2 linked regions of the Streptomyces ficellus genome follow. The protein of the gene in region 1 interacts with the protein of each later gene in a pairwise test. Links are inferred from orthologs where the notes say so. Each region holds a gene or a part of one and is shown on either strand. Other genes may lie near its edges.

Region 1 (10,507 bases):
CGCGTCATGACGGCGTCTTCGAGCTCTCCCAATTGACGGGGCACATCTTCACCATAGTGGGAGATGTCGGAATAACTGGCTATTGACGGACCAAAAAGGGCGTACGACGGATGTGGTCGTACGCCCTCGGTGCGCTGTCCCGGCCGGTCAGGCCTGGCCGGGCGTGGCGCTTCCGTCGGCCTGGCGGGTGGTCTCGGCGCGGGCGAGCGCCGCGTCCACGGCCGCGTCCTCCTTGGCCTTGTTGGGGCCGCCCTGGCTCTTGACGATCGTCACCACGAGGCCGATGAAGAAGGCGGCCATCACCACGGGGGGCAGGAGCGCGGATACGTATTCCATGACACCAGGGTAGCTAGCCGGCCGCCCGTTCCTCGGGCGGGGGCGGCGCGGCGGGGCGCCGGCGGGGCGGGAACACCTCGGACGGCTTGGGCACCGGGCGGTCCGTCGGCGCCGGGCCGGGCTTGGGCGGGGCGGGCCTGGGCTTCGGCTCCTCCGACCCGCCGTCGCGCCCGCCCGCCAGGGCGAGCAGCCGGGTGCGCGGCCCGGGCGTGACGTGCCGGCCGGCGAGCCTCGCCCGTACGGAGTGCTCGGCGAGCGTCCGGCACCGCTCCAGCAGGGCGGCGCCGACGGGTGTACCGCGCAGGGTGCGCAGTGCGGCGAGGTCCTCGGGGCGGGGGTCGTATCCGGCGGCGAGGGCGTCCTGGAGCAGCTCCAGGTACCCGGCCGCCGAGCCGGGCAGCGCGTCGCGGTAGCGGGCGAGGTCGGCGAGGAGGAAGGCCCGCATCCGGCCGGCCTCGCGGACCGCCTCGTCCACGGAGCCGGCGAGTCGCAGGCAGTCCTGCACGTCTTCGTCGTCGAGGGGCGTGGGGTGGAGGGCATGGGCGAGGGCGCGTCGGAGCACACGCAGCTCGTCTGCGCCGAACGCCAGGCCGCCGCGGGATCCGTATGGCGTGGGCATGGTCCGACGATACGGTCTAATCAGACAAAATTCGTTTACCAACCCAATCCGGGCGCGTTGCCCCACCCACCGCCCCGCAGCCGGCGACGCACCGGGGGTGGGGCCGTGCCCACCACCCACCGGGGGCCACTGGGACAACGCACCGCCCCGCAGGCGAACCGAGAATAGGCACCGCCCCAGTCCCGTTGTGCCCACCCGTCCCGCCCCAGCGGGACGACTGCCCACAACGAGACCGGCGGGACGACTGCCCACAACGGGGCGGCGGGGTGGGAGCCCCAGCGGACGATGGCGCACAACGGGTGGGCGGCGCGCAGCGCTACATGCGGGCGATGTTGCGTTCGTAGACCAGGCGGAGGCCGATCAGGGTGAGCCAGGGCTCGTGTTCGTCGATCTCCCGGGCCTCGCCCAGGACCATCGGTGCCAGCCCGCCCGTGGCGATGACCCTGACCTCCGACGGGTCGCCGTCGCGGCCGACGAGTTCGCGTTTCATGCGGCTGACGATGCCGTCGACCTGGCCGGCGAAGCCGTACACGATGCCCGCCTGCATCGCCTCGACCGTGTTCTTGCCGATCACGCTCCGCGGGCGGGCCAGTTCGATCTTGCGGAGCTGGGCGCCGCGTACGCCGAGGGCTTCGACGGAGATCTCGATGCCCGGGGCGATCACGCCGCCGATGTACTCGCCGCGCACGCTGATGGGGTCGAACGTCGTCGCCGTGCCGAAGTCGACGACGATCGCCGGGCCGCCGTAGAGCTCGCTCGCGGCGACCGCGTTGACGATGCGGTCGGCGCCGACCTCCTTGGGGTTGTCGGTGAGGATCGGCACGCCGGTCTTGATGCCGGGCTCGACGAGGACGGAGGGGACGTCGCCGTAGTAGCGGCGGGTGACCTCGCGCAGTTCGTGCAGCACGGAGGGGACGGTCGAGCAGATGGCGATGCCCTCGATGCCGTCGCCCAGCTCGTCGCCGAGGAGCGGGTGCATGCCCATCAGCCCCTGGAGGAGCACGGCCAGCTCGTCGGCGGTGCGGCGGGGGTCGGTGGAGATGCGCCAGTGCTCGACGATCTCCGCGCCGTCGAACAGCCCGAGGACGGTGTGGGTGTTGCCCGCGTCGATCGTGAGCAGCATCAGCCCTGGTCCGCCTCTCGGAGGTCGAGGCCGATGTCGAGGATCGGGGAGGAGTGGGTCAGCGCGCCGACCGCGAGGTAGTCGACGCCGGTCGAGGCGTAGGCGGCGGCGTTCTCCAGGGTGAGGCGGCCGGACGACTCCAGGACGGCCCGTCCGGCGACGAGGGTGACGGCCTCCTCCGTCTCGGCGGGGCTGAAGTTGTCGAGGAGGATCAGGTCGGCGCCCGCGTCGAGGACTTCGCGGACCTGGTGGAGGGTGTCGACCTCGACCTCGATGGGGAGGTCGGGGAAGGCGTCCCGTACGGCCTTGAAGGCCTGGGCGACGCCGCCGGCGGCGATGACGTGGTTGTCCTTGACGAGCGCCGCGTCGGACAGCGACATGCGGTGGTTGACGCCGCCGCCGCAGCGCACCGCGTACTTCTCCAGGGCGCGCAGGCCGGGCGTGGTCTTGCGGGTGTCGCGGACCTTCGCCTTGTGGCCCTCCAGGGCGTCGGCCCACGCGCGCGTGGCGGTGGCGATGCCGGACAGGCGGCACATGATGTTGAGGGCGCTGCGCTCGCCGGTGAGCAGGTCGCGGGTGCGGGTGGTGACCGACAGCAGCTTCTGGCCTGCTTCGACGCGGTCGCCGTCCGCCACGTGCCGTTCGACCGCGAACTCCTCGGTGCAGACGACCGACAGGATGGCCTCGGCGATGTGGATGCCGGCGACGACGCCCGCCTCGCGGGCGGTGAAGTCACCGGTGGCGACGGCGTCGTCGGGGACGGTCGCGGCGGACGTCACGTCGACTCCGCCGTCGAGGTCCTCCTCGATGGCGCGGTACGCCACGTCCTCGACGAGCACGGGGTCGAGGCCGGCGTTCACCAGGAGCGCGGCGAGCGCGGGGTCGAGCCCGCACTCGTAGACCTCGTCGCCGTCGCCGCCGCAGCCGCAACCGTCGCCGCAGCCGCCCGCGGCCTGGTCGGCCGGGGCGCTGATGTTGATCAGGGGTACGTCCACGGGCTGCGGGCGTTCTTCGGGCGTGCTCACGGTTACGGCTCCCTGGGGGCGTCGGCGTCGGTCGGGGGGAAGTCTTGGGTGTCGGTGGAGCGGACGTCCAGGGTCCGGTCCGGGCCGAGGCGTACGACGAGGTGGCGGCGCCAGTCGGCGTCGTCGCGGTCGGGGCGGTCCTCGCGCCAGTGGCAGCCGCGGGTCTCCTCGCGGCGGCGGGCGGCGGCGACGAGGACGCGGGCGACGCACAGCAGGTTGGTGGTCTCCCAGGACTCCACACCGGGCTCGGCGGCCTTGTTCCCGTCCGGGCCGTCGTTCAGCGCCTCGGCGTACACGGCGTCCAGGGCGGCTGCGGCGTCGGCGAGGCTGGCCTCGGAGCGCAGCACCCCGGCGCCGGTGGTCATGACGTGCTGGACGCGGGCGCGGGCGTCGGGGTCGAGGAGCGGCAGGACGGTGGGCGCCGGGTGCGGTACGGGGTCGCCCGCGCGGGCCGGGGAGGCGGCGATGTCGTCGGCGATGCGCTCGGCGAAGACGAGGCCCTCGAGGAGGGAGTTGGAGGCGAGCCGGTTCGCGCCGTGGACGCCCGTGCAGGCGACCTCGCCGCAGGCGTACAGGCCGGGCACGGTGGTGCGGCCGTGGAGGTCGGTGCGGACGCCGCCGGAGGCGTAGTGGGCGGCGGGGGCGACCGGGATGGGCTCGGTGACCGGGTCGATGCCGTGGGCGCGGCAGGCGGCGAGGATCGTGGGGAAGCGGGACGCCCACATGTCGGCGCCGAAGTGCCGGGCGTCCAGGTACATGTGCCGGGCGCCCTGTTCGCGCATGCGGCGCATGATGCCCTTGGCGACGATGTCGCGCGGGGCGAGTTCGGCGAGTTCGTGCTGCCCGGCCATGAACCGGACGCCGTCGGCGTCGACGAGGTGGGCGCCCTCTCCGCGTACCGCCTCCGAGACCAGCGGCTGCTGGCCCTGGGCGTCCGGTCCGAGGAAGAGGACCGTCGGGTGGAACTGGACGAACTCCAGGTCGCTGACCTCCGCGCCGGCGCGCAGCGCGAGGGCGACGCCGTCGCCGGTGGAGACGGCCGGGTTGGTGGTGGCGGAGAAGACCTGGCCCATGCCGCCGGTGGCGAGGACGACGGCGGGCGCGTGGACGGCGCCGACGCCGTCGTGCTGGCCCTCGCCCATGACGTGCAGGGTGACGCCGGCGGTGCGGCCGTCGGCGTCGGTGAGGAGGTCGAGGACGAGCGCGTTCTCGATGGTGCGTACGGCGCGGTCGCGGACGGCGTCGACGAGGGCGCGGGAGATCTCGGCGCCGGTCGCGTCGCCGCCCGCGTGCGCGATGCGGCGGCGGTGGTGGCCGCCTTCGCGGGTGAGTTCGATGGTGCCGGCCGCGTCGGTGTCGAAGCGGGCGCCGGTGTCGATCAGGCGGCGTACCGCGTCGGGGCCCTCGGTGACCAGCAGGCGTACGGCCTCCTCGTCGCACAGGCCCGCGCCGGCGACGAGCGTGTCGTCGAGGTGCTGTTCGGGGGTGTCGCCGTCGCCGAGGGCCGCCGCGATGCCGCCCTGCGCCCAGCGGGTGGAGCCGTCGTCGAGGCGGGCCTTGGTGACGACGACGGTACGCAGCCCGGCGGCCGTGCAGCGCAGTGCGGCGGTCAGGCCCGCGACCCCGGAGCCGACCACGACGACGTCGGCGTCGATGGCCCAGCCGGGGGCGGGGGCCTGGAGGCGTATGCCGGTCATGCGGGGGCTCCGAAGGTGAGGGGGAGGTTGTCGATCAACCGGGTGGTGCCGACTTTCGCGGCGACGGCGAGGATCGCCTCGCCGGTGTGGTCGTCCCGGACCTCGGTGAAGTCGGCGGGGTCCACGAGCGCGAGGTAGTCGAGGCGCAGGGGCGGTTCGGCCTTCGCCGCCTCGTCGAGTACCGCGCGGGCGGCGGCGCGAACCGCGTGCGCGCCGCCGGGGGTGGCGGCGGCCACCGCGTGGGCGTCGGCGGCGGCGCGGGCCTCGCCGAGCCGGGACAGGGCCTCGGCGCGGCTCTCGGAGGCGGGCAGCGTCTCGGCCCGGGCGAGCAGCGCGGCCTGGGCGGCGAGCCGGTCGCGGGCGGCGAACAGCGCGGCCGACAGGGCGAGGGCGGTGCGGCGCTCGCCGGGCGCCAGGTACCGGTTGCGGCTGGAGAGGGCGAGGCCGTCGGGTTCGCGCACGGTGGGGACGCCGACGATCTCGACCGGGAAGTTGAGGTCCTGGGCCATGCGGCGGATCAGGGCGAGCTGCTGGGCGTCCTTCTGGCCGAAGAACGCCACGTCGGGGCGGGTGAGGTGCAGCAGCTTGGCGACCACGGTGAGCATGCCGTCGAAGTGGCCGGGGCGCGAGGCGCCCTCCAGCCGCTCCCCCATGGGTCCGGCCGTGATCCGCACCTGGGGTGCGCCACCGGGGTAGACCTCGTCGGCGGAGGGGGCGAACACGGCGTTGGCGCCGGCCGCCTCGGCGGTCTTGAGGTCGGCCTCCAGGGTGCGCGGGTAGCGGTCGAGGTCCTCGCCCGCGCCGAACTGGAGCGGGTTCACGAAGACGGTGACGACGACGTACCCCTCGGTGCCGACGTGGGCGCGGGCGGCGCGGACCAGGGTGGCGTGGCCGTCGTGGAGGGCGCCCATCGTCATCACGACGGCGGTGCGGCCGCGGGGCGCGGCGTGTTCGAGGGTGCGCTCCAGCTCGGCGCGCGTCGGGATCAGGGCGAAGTCGCGGCTCATCGGCCGGTGTCTCCTTCCGCGAGGACACCCAGCAGGTCCTCCGCGAGCTCGGGCTTGAGGAGGCCGTGGGCGAGCGCGCGGTCGGCGGTCGTACGGGCCATGGCGAGGTATCCGGCGACGGTGGCGGGCGCGTGCTTGCGCAGCTCGGCCACGTGGGCGGCGACGGTGCCGGCGTCGCCGCGCGCGACGGGGCCGGTGAGGGCGGCGTCGCCGGAGCGCAGGGCGTTGTCGAGGGCGGCGCCCAGCAGCGGGCCGAGCATCCGGTCGGGGGCGGCGACGCCCGCCTGCCGCAGCAGCTCCATCGACTGGGCCACCAGGGTGACGAGGTGGTTCGCGCCCAGGGCGAGGGCCGCGTGGTAGAGCGGGCGGGCGGCTTCCTCGATCCACTCGGGTTCGCCGCCCATCTCGATGACGAGCGCCTCGGCGGCCAGCCGCAGCTCCTCGGGGGCGGTGACGCCGAAGGAGCAGCCGGCCAGCCGCTGGACGTCGACGCCCGTGCCGGTGAACGTCATGGCGGGGTGCAGGGCGAGCGGGAGCGCGCCGGCGCGGCGGGCCGGGTCGAGGACGGCGGTGCCGTACCGCCCGGAGGTGTGGACCAGGAGCTGCCCGGGCCGGACTGCCCCGGTCTCGGCCAGGCCCTCGACGAGGCCGGGCAGCGCGTCGTCCGGGACGGTGAGCAGGACCAGCTCGGCGCGCTCCAGGACCTGCGCGGGCGGCACGAGCGGCACGCCGGGCAGCAGCTCGGCGGCGCGGCGCCGGGAGGCGTCGGACACGCCCGAGACGGCGACGGGCCGGTGCCCGGCGAGCTGGAGCGCCGCGGCGAGGGCGGGTCCCACGCGGCCGGCGCCGACGACACCGACGGCGAGCCGGGCGGGGCGGGCTTCTGAGGAGGGGTTCACGCGTCGACGGCCTTCCGTTCCAGTCCGCGGGGGGTACCGGACGATTTCTCGTCATGCTACGCCAGCGTTACGCGCGGCTACGTCCCCGTCCACAGCCTGTGGACCCGTCTCCCGGCCGCCCCGCGGGGCCGGGGCCGTCCCGGTGCCGGTCGCGGGCCTCGCGCAGGACGGCGACGTCGTCACGGCCCGGGGGCGGCGGGGGCGCCTCGCCGAGCCGGGCCGCCCGGTAGAGGTCGATCATGTGCTGGTGCAGGGCGTTCATGCCTGCCACCCTCCGCCCGCCCGGTCACCGGCGCACCGCCGATTGACGAGGCCCGTCAAATGGCGCGAGGACCGCCGCCGGACCCCTCACCATGGGGACGTGAGCGTGATCATCGACATCACGGGCGTGCCGCCCGAGCGCATCGTCTTCGAGCCGTCACCCCTCGCCGAGCTGGGCGTGGCGCTGCACGCGCTGGCCGAACCCGGCCACCACCCGGGGCTGCACGGCTGGGCGACCGCCACCGCCGCCGCCCTCAAACCGGACCTGGCCGACCGGCTGCACGAGGCGGACTTCCTCTGGACGACCGCGTTCTCCGACATCCTCATGCCGTACGCGGGCATCCGCGGCGGCGACGGGCGCACCGGCGCGACGCTCGCGGAGGAGCTGGACCTGCTGGACCGGCTGGACGAGGACCGGTTCGTGGCGGCCGCGCTGGAGTTCACCTGTTCCGAGCAGTACGCGGCGGCGGGCGGCCCGCCGCGTCCCGGGCGGGCGCTGGAGCTGGCCGCCAGCCGCGGGCCCCGGCAGCTGGACTTCACGCGCCGCATGCTCGCCGACCCGGCGGGCGTACGGGCCTGGCTGCGCCGGCTGTTCGAGGACTGCGACCGGGCGTTCTTCGCGGACACCTGGCGCCGGGTCGCGCCCGGCCTCGCCGCCGACGCCCGCCACAAGACGGAGCTGCTGCGCCGCAAGGGCCTGCCGGAGACGCTGCGCGCGGTGTCGCCCGCCGTGGCGCTGGAGGTCTCGCAGGACGGTGCCCGGCAGCGCATCGAGGTGGACAAGCTCGCCAACGGCCGGACCAGCGCCGCGGACCCGGCCGTCGGGGCGGGCGTGACGTTCGTGCCGACCAGTTTCGGCTGGCCGCACCTGATGGTGCTGCACGCCCCGGGCTGGCGCCCCGTCGTGCACTATCCGGTCGGCGCCCCCGAGCTGCCGAGCCCCGCCTCGGTGGAGCTGCTGCAACGGCGCATGGACGCGCTGGCCCACCCGATGCGGATGCGCTTGTGCCGGCACCTGGCGCGCTCGGCGTACACGACGGGCGAGCTGGCGGAGACGTACGGCATCACCCCGCCGGAGGTCTCGCGCCACCTGGCGGTGCTGAAGAAGGCGTCCCTGATCACCACCCGCCGGCGCGGCCGGTACGTCCTCCACCAGCTGGACGTGGCGGCGGTGGCGCGCATCGGCAGCGACTTCCTGGAGACGGTGCTGCGCTGACGGCCGTCCGGCGCCCGGCGCAGGGGCGGTCAGGCCGCGCCGCCCCCGGCCCGGACGAGGCCCGTCTCGTACGCCAGGACCACCACCTGCACGCGGTCCCGCAGCGCCAGCTTGGTGAGGATGCGGCCCACGTGGGTCTTGACCGTGGCCTCGGAGAGGACCAGCCGGGCGGCGATCTCGCCGTTCGACAGGCCCTGGGCGACCAGCATCATGACCTCGCGCTCCCGCTCGGTCAGCTTCTCCAGCGTCTTGTCGCGCGGCTCGGTGCCGGTCGCGGGCAGCATCGGCGAGAAGCGGTCCAGGAGACGGCGGGTGGTGGACGGCGCGACGACCGCGTCGCCGCTGTGCACGGAGCGGATCGCGCTGAGCAGCTCGCCGGGCGGCACGTCCTTCAGCATGAAGCCGCTGGCGCCCGCCTTGAGCCCGGAGAACGCGTACTCGTCGAGGTCGAAGGTGGTGAGGATCAGCACCTTGGGCGCCTGCGGCCCGGCGCAGATGCGGCGGGTCGCCTCCACGCCGTCGAGCCGGGGCATGCGCACGTCCATGAGGACGACGTCGACCGCGGTGGAGCGCAGGACGTCGATGGCCTCGGCCCCGTCGCCCGCCTCCGCGACGACCTCCATGTCCGGCTGGGCGGCGAGCACCATGCGGAAGCCGGTCCGCAGCAGGACCTGGTCGTCGACGAGCATCACGCGGATGGACATGCGGTTCCTCGGTTCCTCAGGAGGCGATGGGCGGGGCGATGGCGGATCGGTGGCCTGGTCAGTGGGCGGGCTTGAGCGGGAGCAGGGCGCTGACCCGGAAGCCGCCGCCCGGCCGGGGCCCGGCGTCCAGGGTGCCGCCGACCATACCGACCCGCTCCCGCATGCCGATCAGGCCGTGGCCCCGGCCGTCGGCGCCCCCGTCCTCGTACAGTTCGTGCGCCGCGCCGCGCCCGTCGTCCTCGACGAGCAGCCCGAGGCCGTCGTCGAAGTACACCAGCCGCACGCTCGCCCCCGCGTCGGGGCCGCCGTGCTTGCGGGTGTTGGTCAGCGCCTCCTGGACGATGCGGTACGCGGTGAGTTCGACGCCGCTGGGCAGCGGGCGCGGGGTGCCCTCGACCCTGAAGTCGACGGTCAGACCGGCGGTACGGACCTGTTCGACGAGGTCCTCGATCTGCTGGACGTCGGGCTGGGGCACGTAGTCCTCGGAGTCCTGCGGCTCACCGGTGCGCAGGATGCCCAGCAGCCGGCGCATCTCGGCGAGCGCCTGGCGGCCGGTGGTCGAGATGGTCTCCAGGGCCTGTTTCGCCTGGTCGGGCGAGGCGTCGAGGACGTAGGCGGCGCCGTCGGCCTGGACGACCATGACGGACACGTTGTGCGCGACGACGTCGTGCAGCTCCCGGGCGATGCGGGCGCGCTCGGCGGCGACGGCGACCTTGGACTGGGCCTCCCGCTCGCGTTCCAGGCGGGAGGCGCGCTCCTCCAGCTGCGCGAAGTAGGCGCGGCGGGTGCGCATCGAGTCGCCGAGCACCCAGGCGAGGACGAACGGCACGATCATCACGACGGTGATGAAGACCGTGCCGGCGGTGGAGATGTTCGGCTCCGGCCACCGCAGCTGCGCGAGCGGCGCCGCGCACAGGCCGCCGACGAGCGCGAACCGCCGCGCCCAGCGCGAGCCGTCGCTCTGCGCCGCGACCGTGTAGATCACGACGAGCATGGCGAAGTCGGCCGGGTTGACCTGGATGTCGAGGGCCAGCTGGGCGACGCCCAGGACCGCGGTGAGCAGCAGCGCCTTCTCGGGCGCGCGGCGGCGCAGTGCCAGGGCGAGGCAGAGCAGCAGCACGATCCCCGCGGCCAGGAGGCGCGGTTCGGCACCTTCCGGGGCCTGGACCACCCACAGCGAGGAGAACCCGAGGAGCATCACAGCCCAGAAACTGTCGACGCCCGTGGGGTGTCTGCGGAGGAAGTCATAGAGACGCTGCACGTGACCCAGCGTAGGGAAACCCGATAGGTGCATGGGTCAACCGGAGGGTCGATCCAGGGGGCGGAGGCGTACTCCCCAAGGTGGAGACTGGTGCCCGTGAATGATGAGACGTGTCAACGCGGCCCGTCGCGGGGCGGTCAGTGGCGCGGCTGGCGGACGGCGACCGAGGCGGCTCTGTACGGGCCGGACGGCTTCTACCTGCGGCCCGAGGGGCCGGCGGGCCACTTCCGCACGTCCGTGCACGCCTCGCCGCTGTTCGCCGGGGCGGTGACCCGGCTCCTGGCGGAGGTCGCGCGGGAGCTGGGCACCGACGACATCGCCCTGGTCGACATGGGCGCCGGCCGGGGCGAACTGCTCGG
Region 2 (10,478 bases), 2.7 Mb from region 1 along the record:
ACCGCTCCCGCTGCCGCGCGTCGCCGAACTGGGCCAGCACCTCCATGTTGCCGGTGTCCGGGGCGGCGCAGTTCAGCGCGGTGGGCGCCAGGTGCGGCGACCGGCCGGTGATCTCCGCCAGCGGCGCGTACTGGAGGTTGGTCAGGCCCGCGCCGTGCTCGTCGTCCGGCAGGAAGAGGTTCCACAGGCCCTGCCTGCGCGCCTCGGCCTTGAGGTCCTCGACCACCGCCGGGGTGTCCCACGGCGAGGCGAGCTTGGCGCGCTGTTCGTGCGCGACCTCCTCCGCCGGGTACACGAACTCGTCCATGAAGGTGAGGAGCCTGGCCCGCAGTTCCTCGGTGCGCGCGTCGAATGCGAAGTCCATGGGTGCCGGTCAGCCTTCCTGGAGGGTGGTGAGGCCGTGCTCGATGAAGACGGGGACGAGTTCGCCGATCCGGTCGAAGCCGGCGCCGACGGTCTGCCCGAGGGTGTAGCGGTAGTGGATGCCCTCCAGGATCACGGCGAGCTTGAACCAGGCGAACGCCGTGTACCAGGAGATGGCCGAGGTGTCGCGGCCGGACCGGGCGGCGTAGCGCTCGACCAGTTCGGCGGGCGACGGGTGGCCGGGGGCCGCCGCGGTGGTGGAGACGGGGGAGTGCGGCAGGTCCAGCCGGACGCTGTACATGGCCAGCAGGCCCAGGTCCGTGAGCGGGTCGCCGAGCGTGGACATCTCCCAGTCCAGTACGGCGTTGACCTTGTCGTCCTCGCCGAGCAGGGCGTTGTCCAGGCGGTAGTCGCCGTGGACGACCGTGGGGGCGCCGGACAGCGGCAGTTCGCGGCCGAGTGCGGCGTGCAGCTCGTCGATCCCGGCCAGTTCGCGGCTGCGCGAGGCGTCCAGCTGCTTGCCCCAGCGCCGCAACTGCCGGTCCAGGAAGCCGTCGGGGCGCCCGAAGTCGCCGAGCCCCACCGCGCCGGGGTCCACGGCGTGCAGGTCGACCAGCGTGTCGACCAGGCCCAGCACGGCGGCGCGGGTGCGCTCGGGGCCGAGCGGGGCGAGCTGGGCGGCGGTGCGGTAGGGCGTGCCGGGCACGAACTCCATGACGTAGAACGGGGCGCCGAGGACCTCCTCGTCCTCGCACAGCACCAGCGGCTCCGGGACCGGCACCGCCGTCGGGTGCAGGGCGCTGATCACCCGGTGCTCGCGCCGCATGTCGTGGGCGGTGGCCAGGACGTGGCCGAGCGGCGGGCGGCGCACGACCCACTGGCCGGTGCCGTCGGTGACGACGTACGTCAGGTTCGACCGGCCGCCCTCGACGAGGCGGGCGCTGAGCGGTCCGCTCACCAGGCCGGGCCGCTCGCGGTCCAGGAAGCCGCGCAGCCGCTCGGGATCGAGACCTGGTGGGGGAGCTGAGCTCATCGTTCGCACCTCCGGTGACGGGAAGAACAGTGGTGTACGCAGCATGACCGACCAGTCGGTATGTCGTCCAGGGCCACGCCCCGTCCGGTGCGTAAACCGGCGGTTCCTCACACGTCACCGGGACCCGTTCGTGGACAAAGCGCACGAATGGGTCCCGGTGTGGGGTCGCTGTCTAGTGGTCGTCCCAGTGGCCGTCGTGCGCCGCGTGCCGGTGTCCCTCGTGCACGTAGTCGACGTGGTCGCCGTGCGCGACGGCCGGGTGCCCGCAGCCGTCGCCGTGCTCGTGCGCGTGGCCGCTGTGGGCGACGTGCTCGCCCGGCTCGCACTCGTCCCAGTGCCCGGAGTGCTCCCGGTGCAGGTGCCCGTCGTGGACGTAGTCGAGGTGGTCGTGGTGGACCACGGACCGATGCCCGCAGGCCGGGCCGTGGCGGTGGTCGTGCGTGGAGTGTTCCTGGTGGAGGACGGTCATCGGGGCCTCCGGCGTGGGCGGCTGCGGGACTTTCAGGCTAGTCCTTTTTGTCACCCTTCTGCTGGAATCCTCCCTCCCGGCTTGCGGCCGGAGGGAACGCGCCGGAGGGTCGGACCATGAGGGCGATCAGCTACAGCCGCTACGGCGGCCCGGAGGTGCTGGAATTCGGCGACCACCCCGACCCCAAGGTGGGGCCGGACAAGGTGCTCGTCAAAGTCCGGGCGGCGGCCGTCAACCCGGTCGACTGGAAGGCCCAGGCCGGGTACCTCGACACGATCTTCGACACCGTCTTCCCGGTCATCCCCGGCTGGGACGTCTCCGGCGTCGTCGTGCAGCCCGGGGTGTCCGTGCCCGAGTACGCGGTCGGCGACGAGGTCATGGGGTACGTGCGCGAGGACGTCCTGTCCCACGGCACCTTCGCCGAATACGTCGCCGCGCCCGTCCGCACCCTCGCGCGCAAGCCGCGCAACCTGACCTTCGAGGAGGCGGCCGCCCTCCCGCTCGCCGGGCTCACCGCCCACCAGGTGCTGCACCGGGCGCTCCGCGTCCGGTCGGGCGACACCGTCCTGGTCCACGCCGCGTCCGGCGCCGTCGGCTCCATGGCCGTCCAGATCGCCCGCCACCTCGGCGCCCGCGTCATCGGCGCCGCCCGCGAGCACGCCCAGGACCGGGTCCGCGAACTCGGCGCGGAGCCGGTGCCCTACGGCGACGGCTTCCTCCACCGGGTCCGGGAACTGGCCCCGCACGGCGTCGACGCCGCCTTCGACACGGTCGGCGGCCAGGTGCTGAAGGACTCGGCCCACCTCCTCGCCCCCGAGGGCCGCCTCGCCTCCATCGCGGACGGCGAGGTCGTCGGCCTGGGCGGGCACTACTACTGGGTACGCCCCGACACGGACGACCTGACGGCACTCGCCGAACTGGTCGAACAGGGCGCCCTCACCGTACGGGTCGCCAGGACGTTCCCCCTGGACCGGGCCGCCGACGCCCAGCGCGCCAACCAGGAGGGCGGCCTGCACGGCAAGGTCGTCGTCACCGTGGACTGGCCCGACCACTGACCCGCCGGCCACGCACCACAGCGCACAGGCGCGCACCGGCGGCCCGCCGTCACACCACCACGGCCACCGCGAACGCGGCCAGCGCCACCGCGCAGCCCGCCGCCACGACCGCCCCCCGCGGCCTCAGCGCCCCCGGGCGCGCCGCGACCAGCGCCCGCATCCGCCGGTGCGCCACCCCGAGGAACACCAGCCACACCAGCAGCGACAGCGCCGCGCCCACCAGCCCGGCCGCCGTGACGTCGTCGTGCACGGCCTGCCGGGCGGCCAGCACCGCGGCCACGGTCGCCGACAGCGTCGTCCGCCGCCACGCCAGCCGCGTCCGCTCCGGCTGCAACCCGGGATCACGCGCCTCCACGGCACCGCCCGCCATCAGCCGCTCCACCCGAAGAGGACGACCACCACCATCGCACCGGCCACCAGGCCCACCGCGAGACCCAGCAGCGTCGGGAACCGGCTCACCGGCAGGTCCTCGCCCCGCCGCATGGCCCGCTCGCACCGCACCCAGTGGTTCACCGCCCGCAGCGCGCACAACGCCCCCGCGGCGAGCAGCGCGAACGCCATCCCCACCCGGACGCCCCAGCGCAGGTCCGGCAGGAACTGGTCCACCGCGAAACCCCCGCCGACGAGCGCCAGCGCGGTACGGATCCAGGCGAGGAACGTGCGCTCGTTGGCGAGGGAGAACCGGTAGTCGGGCGTCTCGCCCTCCTCCCGGACCCGCTGCGGCGCGAACCACAGCCGCAGGCCCCGCACGAATCCGCTCACATGATCAGCCTACCGGCGCGGTGCGCGCGCAGCCTTTCGTACGCCGCCAGCCCGTCCGGCACCCACTCCCACTCGCCCAGCCGCGCCCGTACCTCCTCCTCCGGCAGGAACCCGTGCCACGCGACCTCCTCCGCCTGCGGGTCCACCGGCAGCGCGCACCGCACCTCGTACACCGCCGACCACCACGAACCGCGCCCGCCGCCGTCCTCGTACAGGAACCGGAACAGCGGGGTGGGGTGCGGCAGTCCGCGCACCCCCAGCTCCTCCTCCGCCTCGCGCAGCGCCGCCTCGTCGTAGCTCTCGCCGGCCCCCACGACACCGCCCACGAACATGTCGTACAGGGACGGGAAGACCAGCTTCGTCGCGGTGCGGCGGTGCACGAACACCCGGTCGTCGGCGTCCCGCACGAGGACGAACACGCACCGGTGACGCAGGCCCCGCGCGTACACCTCACCGCGCGGCAGCCGCCCCACCACCTCGTCGTGCTCGTCGACGACGTCCAGGATCTCCTCGGCAGCAGTCATGCCGCCATGAAAACACCACCCACCTGTTGACGTGTTACCGCCGCGTACCGAAGATCGGAGCACCCTGCCCGACGAGGATGAGGACCCCATGGCGTACGACGCTGATGTGATCGTGATCGGGGCGGGCCTCGCCGGCCTGGCCGCCACCGCCGAACTCGTCGACGCCGGGCGCAGCGTCATCCTGCTGGACCAGGAGCCGGAGCAGTCCATCGGCGGCCAGGCGCACTGGTCCTTCGGCGGCCTGTTCTTCGTCGACTCGCCCGAACAGCGCCGGATGCGCATCCGCGACAGCCACGCCCTCGCCCTCCAGGACTGGCTCGGCACCGCCGGGTTCGACCGCCCCGAGGACCACTGGCCGCGCCGGTGGGCCGAGGCGTACGTCGACTTCGCGGCGGGCGAGAAGCGGGACTGGCTGCACCGGCAGGGCGTCCGCTTCTTCCCCGTCGTCGGCTGGGCCGAACGCGGCGGCTACGGCGCCACCGGCCACGGCAACTCGGTGCCGCGCTTCCACATCACCTGGGGCACCGGCCCCGGCCTGGTCGCCCCCTTCGAGCGGCGCGTGCGCGCGGGCGTCACCAAGGGCCTCGCACGCCTGGCGTTCCGGCACCGCGTCACCGGCCTCGGCCGTACCGCGGGCACCGTCGACACCGTGAGCGGCGAGATCCTGGAGCCGTCCGGCGCCGCGCGCGGCACGGCCAGCAGCCGGCAGGTCACCGGCGCCTTCGAGTACCGGGCCCAGGCCGTGATCGTCACCTCCGGCGGCATCGGCGGCAACCACGACCTCGTCCGCGCCCAGTGGCCCGAGCGCCTCGGCACACCGCCCGAGAAGATGCTCTCCGGGGTGCCCGCCCACGTCGACGGGCTGATGCTCGGCATCACGGAGGCGGCCGGCGCCCACCACATCAACCGCGACCGGATGTGGCACTACACCGAGGGCATCGAGAACTGGAACCCCATCTGGGCGCGGCACGGCATCCGCATCCTGCCCGGCCCGTCCTCCCTCTGGCTCGACGCGCGCGGCCGCCGGCTGCCCGTCCCGCTCTTCCCGGGCTTCGACACCCTCGGCACCCTCGACCACATCATGAAGTCCGGCCACGGCCACACCTGGTTCGTCCTCAACCGGCGCATCATCGGCAAGGAGTTCACCCTCTCCGGCTCCGAACAGAACCCGGACCTCACCGGCAAGTCCGTACGCGGCGTCCTCGACCGCGCCCGCGCCGACGTCCCCGGCCCGGTCAAGGCGTTCATGGACCACGGCGCCGACTTCGTCATCGAGAAGGACCTGACGTCCCTGGTGCGCGGCATGAACGCGCTCACCAAGGAGCCCCTCCTCGACGAGGCGGCCGTACGCCGCGAGATCGTCGCCCGCGACCGGGAGATCGCCAACCCCTTCACCAAGGACAGCCAGGTCACGGCGATCCGCGGCGCCCGCAAGTACCTGGGCGACAAGCTGATCCGCACGGTCGCCCCGCACCGGATCCTCGACCCCGCGGCGGGCCCGCTGGTCGCCGTCCGCCTCAACATCCTCACCCGTAAGTCGCTCGGCGGCCTGGAGACCGACCTGTCGTCCCGGGTCCTCACCGCCGGCGGCACCCCGCTGCCCGGGGTGTACGCGGCGGGCGAGGCGGCCGGGTTCGGCGGCGGCGGCGTCCACGGCTACCGTGCGCTGGAGGGCACCTTCCTCGGCGGCTGCCTCTTCTCCGGCCGCACGGCCGGCCGGGCCGCGGCGGAGGCGACCGGCTGAGAGCCCTCAGAGCCGGCACCTCCCGTGGCGCCGCGGCCGTAATGCCCCCGGGCGGGGTACCTCATCGCACCCTCCGGGCACGCCACCTCACGCGCGCGTCCCCGGAGCCGGCGCGTACGCCGCGTCCGGACCGGTGACCCGGCGGTTCCGCCCCGGGAGATACGCCCACAGCGCGACGCCGATGAAGAGCACCTGCTCGGGAATCCTGAACCACAGGGGCGTCGCGGGCTTCCCGTTGACCGAAACGCCCTCGACCGCCGCGTAGATGTTGGCCGGCAGCATCAGGACGAACAGCACCGCGAGGCCGAGTCCCGCCGCCCGCCGGGTGGCCTCCAGGACGAGCCCGGCGGCGCCCAGGAGTTCCAGGACGCCCGTCGCGTAGACCACCAGGCGGGGGAACGGCACGAACGGCGGGACCATCGCGACCAGATCGTGGTGGCCGGGCATGGGGCCGAGGCCGGACGGGACGAAGTGCGCGCTCGCCGTGAACACCAGCATGACCGCGAGGCCGTGCACGACGGACACCCGCCAGGTAACGAACCGCCGGACGCCGACGGCGCCGAGGAGCCGGAACAGCAGGGTGGGAACGGCGATGAGCATGAGGGTGCCCAGCATGAGCGCAGTCCTTTCGACGGGTCGGCCTACAGAATGGATACTAGCGCTATCCGCTATCCATGTGGAGAGGGCTGAGCGGATAAAGGTCTGCGGGCTCAGTCGGCACGCCGGCGCTCAAGTGCCGCTGATGGGGCACTACTTGCGTGAAGGGGTGCTGCCGCCGGGATCCGCACCAGGTCTTCGGGGTGCTGCCGGGCGTAGGCCCGGCCGCGCGGGAAGAGGGCGCGGCCCTCCGCCGCCCGGCCCAGAAGTCCACGCCGGCCCGGCACTTCGGAGGCGGCAGCCCCGCCGGGGCGAACCCCCCATATAACCCCGGGCGGACGCGACCTAGACCATGCCCTCCGGCACCGGCGTCCCCTGGTGGTAGTACAGCCGCCAGTCCCCGCCCCCGGCGCGCCCGGCCGGGTCGCGGCGCCACAGCGAGCTGCGGCGCACCCGGTGGCCACCGCCGGCCGTCTCGTACGTCAGGTGGACCACGTCCGGGGCGAGCTGCACGCCCGTCATGCCGGACACCTCCACGGGCGGGCCGTCCGCCGGGAGAGCCGGGGCGGGTGCCATGCCCGGCAGCGCGTCCAGCATCGCCTGCCTGGTCCACCGCCGCCCCGAGGCGCCGACCTCCGTGAAGTCCGGGTGCAGGAGGCGGGCCGCCTCCGCCCGGGAGGCCCGTACGGCCGGGTCAAGGAGCCGCAGTTCGCCCGCGATCGCCGCCTCCACGCCGGAGGCGCCGGTCATGCCCGCACCTCCACCACGCGGAAGCGTTCCGCGACGACCATCGTCGTGTCGTCGACCGTGAAGTCCGGGTCGCCGAGGGCCTCGCGCATCTCGTCGCCGTGCCAGAACGTCTCGTGGCCCGCCCGCCAGTCGGCGACCGAGGCGTACCCCTCGCCCTCGTCCAGCGCGTGCCGCAGGTCCACGTCGCCCAGCGGCAGCACCCGCACCTCCGTCACCTCCAGCACCGCCACCTCGCGGCCGTCGGAGTCGATCAGGGCCGACCGCTCGCCGATCTCCGGCAGTTCCTCGTCCTCCGCCTCGTACTCGGCGAGCAGGCCGGTCGTCGACACCTTCTCGCCGGACAGGACCGCGGCCACCAGTTGGTCGCGCAACGGGCCGGGGAACGCCAGCAGATAGGGCTTGAGTTGCTCGGGATGCGTGGCGGGGTGCGTCTCGGGGTGCGTCATGGGGCGACAGTGTGGCAACCCGCCGCCCCGCACGCGACGCAATATCGGCCCCCGGCACAGCAGCAACAGCAGCTACAGCACCAGCTACAGCACCAGCGACAGCAGCAGCACGAACACGATCCCGACCACCGAGATGATCGTCTCCATCACCGACCAGGTCTTGACCGTCTGGCCGACGCTCATCCCGAAGTACTCCTTCACCAGCCAGAACCCGGCGTCGTTGACGTGGCTGAAGAACAGCGAGCCGGCACCGATCGCCAGCACCAGCAGCGCCGCGTGCGTGGTCGACATGTCGGCCGCCAGCGGCGCGACCAGCCCGGCCGCGGAGATGGTGGCGACGGTCGCCGAACCGGTGGCCAGCCGGATCGCCACCGCGATCAGCCAGGCCAGCAGCAGGGCCGGGATCGCCCAGTTCTCGGAGAAGTCCAGGATCATCCGCCCGACGCCCACGTCGATCAGGGTCTGCTTGAAACCGCCGCCCGCGCCGACGATCAGCAGGACGCCCGCGATGGGCGCGAGCGACGTCTCGACGGTCGAGGAGATCCGCTCCTTGGTGCAGCCGGCCGCCCGGCCCAGCGTGAAGATGCCCACGAGGACCGCCGCGAGCAGCGCGATCAGGGGCGAGCCGATCACGTCCGTGACCCGCTGGACGTGGTTCTCCGGGTCGTCGACGACGATGTCCACCAGCGCCTTGACCAGCATCAGCACGACGGGCAGCAGCACGGTCGCCACGGTGACGCCGAAGCCCGGCCGCCGCTCCAGCGTCTCCGAGGCCCGCTGCGGCACCATCCGCTCCGGCACCGGCACGTCCACCCAGCGGGCCGCGTACCGGGAGAAGACCGGGCCCGCGATGATCACCGTCGGGACGGCGACGACGAGCCCCAGCGCCAGCGTGACGCCCAGGTTCGCGCCGATCGCGTCGATCGCGACCAGCGGGCCGGGGTGCGGCGGGATGAGCCCGTGCATCACCGACAGGCCGGCCAGCGCCGGGATGCCGATCCGCATCAGCGAGTAGTTGCCGCGCTGGGCGACCATCAGCACCACCGGGATCAGCAGCACGATGCCGACCTCGAAGAACAGCGGCAGGCCGATCACCGAAGCGATCAGTACCATCGCCCACGGCATGGCGCGCCCGCCCGCCTTCGCCAGGATCGTGTCGACGATCTGGTCCGCGCCGCCCGAGTCGGCGAGCAGCTTCCCCAGGATCGCCCCGAGCGCGATGAGCACACCGACACCCGCGACGGTCGAACCGAGCCCCGTGGTGAAGGACGCGATGGCCGCGTCGAGCGGGGCGCCCGCGAAGGCGCCCAGCGCGAGCGAACCTATGGTCAGCGCCAGAAAGGCGTGGAGCTTGAACTTCGTGATGAGCAGGACGATGACGGCGATGCCCGCCAGGACGGCGATGCCCAGCTGGGCGTTGCCGGCCGAGGTGATCGGCTCGGCGGCACCCGCTGCCAGCATCTCGACGTTGAGACTGGTCACAGGGTTCCTCGGGTCGGGTGGGGGAGACGGACGGGGGAGTCAGGAGGGGGAGTCGGCGGACCGGCGCAGCGCGGTGACGGCCCGGTCGGCGATGTCCTCGGGGGAGCCGGAGACGTCGACGGCCGCACCGGCCTCGTCGTCGCCCAGCGGCTGGAGGGTCGCGAACTGCGAATCGAGCAGCGCGGTGGGCATGAAGTGCCCCTTGCGGGCGGCCATCCGCTCCTCGATCAGCGTCCGGTCGCCGGTCAGGTGCAGGAAGACCACCCCGGGCGCGGCCGCCCGCAGCCGGTCGCGGTACGCTCGCTTCAGCGCCGAGCTGCTCACCACCCCGCCGAGGCCGGCGCGCCCGTGCGCCCACCGTCCGATGGCGTCCAGCCAGGGCCACCGGTCGTCGTCGTCCAGCGGGACGCCGGCCGACATCTTGGCGATGTTCGCCTCGGGGTGGAAGTCGTCGCCCTCGGCATAGGGCACGCCGAGGCGCTCGGCGACCAGCGGACCGATGGTGGTCTTGCCGGTGCCCGCCACGCCCATCACCACGACGACGGGGGGTTGCTGCATGGATGGTGCCTCGCTGTCTTCCTCGACATCGATCCGGACGCCACCGCGGTGTCCGTCGCCGCACACTGAAACCCATCAGGTACGACGTATTCAAGAGCCTGTGACATAAAAGTCATACTTAATCTGGGCGGTTACGCTATGCACATGACGACGCAGGCCCAGGGGCTCCATACGCAGGTGCTGGACACCCTGGGCCTTGCCATCACGGCGGGGGAGTACGCGCCGGGCAGCGTGTTGCGCACCGACGAGCTCGCCCAGCGGTTCGAAGTGTCACGCACGGTGATCCGCGAGGTCGTCCGCGTCCTGGAATCGATGCACCTCGTCGAGTCACGTCGCCGCGTCGGCGTGACCGTACGCGCCACCGAGCAGTGGAACGTGTACGACCCGCGCGTCATCCGCTGGCGGCTGGCGGGCGCCGACCGGCCCCGTCAGCTCCGCTCGCTGACCGTGCTGCGCTCGGCGGTCGAACCGGTCGCCGCCGGCCTCGCCGCCGCCCACGCCACCCCCGAGCAGTGCCGGGAGCTGACCGAGCAGGCGCTCGGGATGGTCGCCACCTCGCGCGGCGGGCAGCTGGACGCGTACCTCGTGCACGACATCGCCTTCCACCGGGTCGTGCTGAACGCCTCCGGCAACGAGATGTTCGCCCGCCTCGGGGACGTGGTCGCGGAGGTCCTCGCCGGCCGCACCCACCACCA

What was found.
Region 2: the proteins of panC (region 1) and EIZ62_RS26560 interact in binary tests that used the Escherichia coli proteins (3 or more experiments, as listed by UniProt). The link is inferred for Streptomyces ficellus from one-to-one orthologs.

What each region holds. Positions count from the first base shown.
Region 1 is NZ_CP034279.1:3,193,204-3,203,710, forward strand. Bases 3,803-6,782 are described here. They hold panC (pantoate--beta-alanine ligase), read right to left. Parts: upstream 5,808-6,782; coding sequence 4,797-5,807; downstream 3,803-4,796. Other genes in these bases: EIZ62_RS14000 (L-aspartate oxidase), read right to left, coding at 3,803-4,800; EIZ62_RS14010 (Rossmann-like and DUF2520 domain-containing protein), read right to left, coding at 5,804-6,706; EIZ62_RS14015 (hypothetical protein), read right to left, coding at 6,774-6,782. In the rest of the region: EIZ62_RS13975 (BlaI/MecI/CopY family transcriptional regulator), read right to left, coding at 1-44; EIZ62_RS13980 (hypothetical protein), read right to left, coding at 148-336; EIZ62_RS13985 (hypothetical protein), read right to left, coding at 350-925; EIZ62_RS13990 (type III pantothenate kinase), read right to left, coding at 1,272-2,078; nadC (carboxylating nicotinate-nucleotide diphosphorylase), read right to left, coding at 2,078-3,103; more of EIZ62_RS14000, read right to left, coding at 3,106-3,802; more of EIZ62_RS14015, read right to left, coding at 6,783-6,968; EIZ62_RS14020 (DUF5937 family protein), read left to right, coding at 7,074-8,183; EIZ62_RS14025 (response regulator), read right to left, coding at 8,213-8,887; EIZ62_RS14030 (sensor histidine kinase), read right to left, coding at 8,946-10,148; EIZ62_RS14035 (SAM-dependent methyltransferase), read left to right, coding at 10,239-10,507. UniProt on the Escherichia coli protein: Catalyzes the condensation of pantoate with beta-alanine in an ATP-dependent reaction via a pantoyl-adenylate intermediate.
Region 2 is NZ_CP034279.1:5,928,313-5,938,790, forward strand. Bases 2,443-5,393 are described here. They hold EIZ62_RS26560 (NUDIX hydrolase), read right to left. Parts: upstream 4,207-5,393; coding sequence 3,679-4,206; downstream 2,443-3,678. Other genes in these bases: EIZ62_RS26545 (NADP-dependent oxidoreductase), read left to right, coding at 2,443-2,920; EIZ62_RS26550 (DUF202 domain-containing protein), read right to left, coding at 2,970-3,290; EIZ62_RS26555 (YidH family protein), read right to left, coding at 3,290-3,682; EIZ62_RS26565 (FAD-binding dehydrogenase), read left to right, coding at 4,295-5,393. Also shown: EIZ62_RS26530 (acyl-CoA dehydrogenase family protein), read right to left, coding at 1-364; EIZ62_RS26535 (phosphotransferase family protein), read right to left, coding at 374-1,396; EIZ62_RS26540 (hypothetical protein), read right to left, coding at 1,569-1,865; more of EIZ62_RS26545, read left to right, coding at 1,982-2,442; more of EIZ62_RS26565, read left to right, coding at 5,394-5,950; EIZ62_RS26570 (DoxX family protein), read right to left, coding at 6,038-6,565; EIZ62_RS26575 (nuclear transport factor 2 family protein), read right to left, coding at 6,893-7,297; EIZ62_RS26580 (ASCH domain-containing protein), read right to left, coding at 7,294-7,743; EIZ62_RS26585 (GntP family permease), read right to left, coding at 7,828-9,225; EIZ62_RS26590 (gluconokinase), read right to left, coding at 9,265-9,783; EIZ62_RS26595 (FadR/GntR family transcriptional regulator), read left to right, coding at 9,928-10,478.